2 regions of the Massilibacterium senegalense genome follow, and region 1 is predicted to be linked to the other one. Evidence: a T-box and tRNA genes for the amino acid it is inferred to sense, from the RefSeq annotation. Region 1 holds a T-box; the other holds one or more tRNA genes.
What was found. The T-box of region 1 lies ahead of serS (serine--tRNA ligase). A T-box ahead of a tRNA ligase gene usually reads a tRNA of that ligase, here a tRNA-Ser.

Region 1 (2,440 bases):
ACTTTCTTACTACATGGAAAGTGTCTAAAAGACGCATTATATCACGCCTTTTAGACTATTAGTTTTATTTTTCAATTTTAGTACAATTACGCATATATGGACGTAACACATCTGGAATGACGATAGAACCGTCTTCTTGTTGGTAGTTTTCAATGATGGCTGCTACCGTACGACCAATGGCTAATCCCGAACCGTTTAATGTATGCACATATTCCGGTTTGCTTCCCTTTTCGCGACGAAAACGAATGTTGGCACGTCGAGCTTGGAATGCTTCAAAGTTAGAACAAGAAGAAATTTCTCGATATGTGTTATAGCTAGGTAACCATACTTCAATATCGTATTTTTTTGCAGCTGTAAAACCTAAATCAGCCGTACACATGCTCATAACGCGATATGGTAATCCTAATAATTGCAATACTTTTTCCGCATGACCTGTTAATAATTCTAATTGTTCGTAAGACTCTTCTGGTTTGACAAAACGAACTAATTCTACCTTATTAAATTGGTGCTGACGAATTAACCCGCGTGTATCACGTCCTGCGCTTCCCGCTTCTGAACGGAAGCAAGCACTATACGCACAATACGCAATCGGCAATTCTGCTCCGTCTAAAATTTCTTCTCGGTATAAATTCGTTACCGGAACTTCAGCAGTCGGGATTAAAAAATAATCTTCTTCGCGAATTTTAAACGCATCTTCTTCAAACTTCGGTAATTGCCCTGTACCCGTCATACTAAGACGATTTACTAAATACGGTGGCAACGCTTCTGTATACCCGTGTTCTTCGCTGTGAAGGTCCATCATAAAGCTAATTAAGGCACGTTCTAATTGAGCACCTGCTCCAATATAAAACGTAAAGCGACTTCCGGTTACTTTTGCTGCGCGTTCAAAGTCTAAAATACCTAACTCTGTCGCAACGTCCCAATGCGGTTTCGGTTCAAAATCAAACGTTGGCTTTTCACCCCAGAAACGAATCGGAACATTGTCATCTTCGCTTTCTCCGATTGGTACGCTATCATGTGGAACATTCGGGATTTCCATTAATAATTGTTGTAATTTTTCTTCTACTTCTCGTAACTTTTCATCGTACGTTTTAATTTCATCGCCTACCGCACGCATCTTTGCGATAATTTCAGTCGCATCTTTTTTCTCACGTTTTAATTGCCCAACTTGTTGTGATACTTCGTTACGCGTTTGCTTTAATTGCTCTACTTTTTGAATGATCTCGCGGCGCGTTTCGTCTAATGTTAAAAACTGATCGATATCTCCTAATTCTTCCCCGCGATATTTCATTTTTCGTTTTACATCCTCTAAATTTTCACGTAAATATTTACTATCTAACATTGAAATCCTCCTTATGTTTTACCAGTCTTCTTATCTGTTCCCTTATTTAGAAAAACAAAAAACCCTCGTCCCTAATGTAAAGGGACGAGAGTTATATTCCCGTGTTGCCACCCTCATTGTAAAAGATACACTTTTACCACTCATTACAAGTAACAGCCATCATGTAAGGTAGATTCACAAAAAACTTCCTACTAGTTTGCACCAACCACTAGCTCTCTACAAAGGAACATTTACATGCTACTTATCCTTACGCTGTATGAGGTATTTAGTTGTATATGTTTAACATACAATAAGTAATAGAAACAATCAAGATGATTTGTTTACGCTTTTTTGCTATTTTTTACGAGTTCTACAAAGTAAGCATGCATGCGGTAATCTTCTGTTAACTCTGGGTGAAAGGCACTTGCAAGAAATGGGCCGTCTTGACATGCTACAATGTGACCATCATATGTTGCTAACACTTCGACATTGTCCCCCACTTGATCAATATAAGGTGCTCGGATAAATACTGCTTCAAAGTCATCCGCTACCCCTTTTACAGGAAGAGTAGCTTCAAAACTTTCACGTTGACGTCCAAATGCATTACGCTCTGCAACAGTATCCATTAATGCTACATGAACATTTTCTTGGCCGTTAATTTTTTTCGCTAATAAAATCATTCCGGCACATGTTCCAAAAATAGGCTTTCCTTCTTGCCCGAAGCTTTGTAATGCTTCGACAAAATGGAAAGGATCCATTAATTTTCGCATCGCAGTACTTTCTCCCCCAGGAAGAACTAAACCATCTAGGCCAACAAGTTCTTCTGGACGTTTCACAACGACCACTTCAACATCGTCTTGCGCTTGTAAAGCTTTTACATGTTCGGCAATTGCACCTTGTAATCCTAATACACCAATTTTAACCATCACATTGTTCCTTCTTTCTTACCAACCGCGATCTTGCATACGTTCTGAAGCGTCTAATGTAGAAATTTCGACACCTTTCATTGCAGTACCAAGATCTTTTGATAATTTTGCAATTAAATCATAATCTTGATAATGAGTTGTTGCTTGAACGATTGCACGAGCAAATTTTTCTGGATTTTCAGATTTGAAAATA
Region 2 (2,440 bases), on a different contig from region 1:
CGCTCGACTTGCATGTATTAGGCACGCCGCCAGCGTTCATCCTGAGCCAGGATCAAACTCTCAAATAAAAGTTTTACGTTGACTCTTTAGAATTGACTAGAGATGCATTTTATACAAATTGTATATCGTACATTCTATTGCTTGACGTTTCGTTTAGTTTTCAAAGGACATTCATGGTGGGCCTAAGTGGACTCGAACCACCGACCTCACGCTTATCAGGCGTGCGCTCTAACCAGCTGAGCTATAGGCCCATGGAGCGGGTGATGGGAATCGAACCCACGACATCAGCTTGGAAGGCTGAGGTTTTACCATTAAACTACACCCGCGTTATACTATGATATTCTGACTGGTCGGGAAGACAGGATTCGAACCTGCGACCCCATGGTCCCAAACCATGTGCTCTACCAAGCTGAGCTACTTCCCGTTTATATGGCGCGCCCTGGAAGATTCGAACTCCCGACCTTTTGATCCGTAGTCAAACGCTCTATCCAGCTGAGCTAAGGGCGCATTTAAGCGACTTATACATAGTAACATGATTCATTATTTTAAGTCAAGAGATTTTAAAAAGTTTTTTAAAAAGTTTTTTTGGTGCGGCCGAGAGGACTTGAACCTCCACGGGGTCGCCCCCACTAGGCCCTCAACCTAGCGCGTCTGCCATTCCGCCACGACCGCACATACACAAAGATGGTGAGCCATGGAGGATTCGAACCTCCGACCCTCTGATTAAAAGTCAGATGCTCTACCGACTGAGCTAATGGCTCAAAATGGTTGGGCTAGCTGGATTCGAACCAACGCATGACGGAGTCAAAGTCCGTTGCCTTACCGCTTGGCTATAGCCCAATAGTAAAATGGCGGTCCCGACGGGAATCGAACCCGCGATCTCCTGCGTGACAGGCAGGCATGTTAACCGCTACACCACGGGACCTTTTTTCGAAATAAAAAGACGCTACATGCGTCATATGAATGGTGGAGGATGACGGGTTCGAACCGCCGACCCTCTGCTTGTAAGGCAGATGCTCTCCCAGCTGAGCTAATCCTCCACAAATTGTTCAATTAGAACGATGAATGTAAAAAGTATAATCACCTATTGGTAGTTTTGGTTAAAATGTTGGTAATTTGAATTATAATGGTGACCCGTATGGGATTCCGACGTACATTTATGTACTAGTCCAGCGCCGATAGGCTACTGGGGAACCCTGGTGAGAATCCACCGATTTACTTAAGTTTGAAATGGTGACCCGTACGGGATTCGAACCCGTGTTACCGCCGTGAAAGGGCGGTGTCTTAACCGCTTGACCAACGGGCCAATATAATGGCGGAGAAAGAGGGATTTGAACCCTCGCGCCGGTTACCCGACCTACTCCCTTAGCAGGGGAGCCCCTTCAGCCTCTTGGGTATTTCTCCATGGCTCCACAGGTAGGATTCGAACCTACGACCGATCGGTTAACAGCCGATAGCTCTACCACTGAGCTACTGTGGAATATCTGTAAGACAATATATATTGTAAACAAGTAAAACCCATTTTGTCAACTACTTTTTTTATATCTCGTAGCGACTTCTATAATTTATCACATTCTTAAAATGCGTGTCAATCTTTTTTTAATAAAAATATCTTCCCTCGACATTTCCCGCAAACATACTTATCTGTATTTATCTTTCGTTTCCTATGATAAACTTGGCTGCAATTCATACATTGGTATATATGGATTGTTGTGTTTTTTTTATTTTTTTGTGGTAACGACTTGCAGTACCTTGGTGCATTTACTTGTTTTGATAATTGTTTAAAATCTCGGTCACAGTGTCTGTAACCTTTTCCTTCTATATGCAAATGATAATGACATAACTCATGTTTAATAATAGTAATAATTTCTGTCTCCCCGAAAAATTGATAAAACTTCGGATTCACTTCAATATGATGCGTTCTTAATAAGTATCGCCCACCAGTCGTCCTTAAACGAAAATTAAAATATGCTTGATGAATAAACGGACGAGAAAAAAACTGTAAAGAAATTGTTTCTGTTAATCGTTGTAATTCATCATTTGTCATTTCTTAATCTCCTTTTTATCACTTAAAAAAAGAAGTACAATGCAAACGCATCATACTTCCCCCATTTTAACACGAACAGGAACCATCGACAAAGAAACACGTTGTCTCGACACATCAATACTTTCTACCCATACCCGCACAATATCCCCAACATGCACAATTTCAGATGGATGTCGTACATATCGTTCACTCATTTTAGATAGATGTACAAGTCCATCATTTTTTAAGCCAATATCTACAAATGCACCGAAGTCAACAACGTTACGAACTGTTCCTTCTAATTCCATTCCTGCTGTTAAGTCTTCTAATTGTAAGATATCGGTTCGCAATAGCGGTTTCGCTACTTCGTCACGAGGATCTCGTTCTGGTTGTACTAATGCATCTAAAATGTCC

Region 2: it encodes a tRNA-Ser, which carries the amino acid that the T-box ahead of serS (serine--tRNA ligase) is inferred to sense. The anticodon was not compared.

What each region holds. Positions count from the first base shown of each region.
Region 1 is NZ_LN831786.1:2,118,977-2,121,416, reverse strand. It holds gene serS (serine--tRNA ligase) at 65-1,342, opposite strand; T-box leader at 1,420-1,599, opposite strand; gene pdxT (pyridoxal 5'-phosphate synthase glutaminase subunit PdxT) at 1,663-2,247, opposite strand; gene pdxS (pyridoxal 5'-phosphate synthase lyase subunit PdxS) at 2,266-2,440, opposite strand, start outside.
Region 2 is NZ_LN831785.1:299,475-301,914, forward strand. It holds rRNA gene BN1372_RS02180 (16S ribosomal RNA) at 1-68, opposite strand, end outside; tRNA gene BN1372_RS02185 (tRNA-Ile) at 175-251, opposite strand; tRNA gene BN1372_RS02190 (tRNA-Gly) at 253-326, opposite strand; tRNA gene BN1372_RS02195 (tRNA-Pro) at 348-424, opposite strand; tRNA gene BN1372_RS02200 (tRNA-Arg) at 431-507, opposite strand; tRNA gene BN1372_RS02205 (tRNA-Leu) at 587-672, opposite strand; tRNA gene BN1372_RS02210 (tRNA-Lys) at 686-761, opposite strand; tRNA gene BN1372_RS02215 (tRNA-Gln) at 766-840, opposite strand; tRNA gene BN1372_RS02220 (tRNA-Asp) at 850-925, opposite strand; tRNA gene BN1372_RS02225 (tRNA-Val) at 965-1,040, opposite strand; tRNA gene BN1372_RS02230 (tRNA-Glu) at 1,232-1,306, opposite strand; tRNA gene BN1372_RS02235 (tRNA-Ser) at 1,314-1,404, opposite strand; tRNA gene BN1372_RS02240 (tRNA-Asn) at 1,406-1,480, opposite strand; gene BN1372_RS02245 (SprT family protein) at 1,589-2,047, opposite strand; gene BN1372_RS02250 (Tex family protein) at 2,098-2,440, opposite strand, start outside.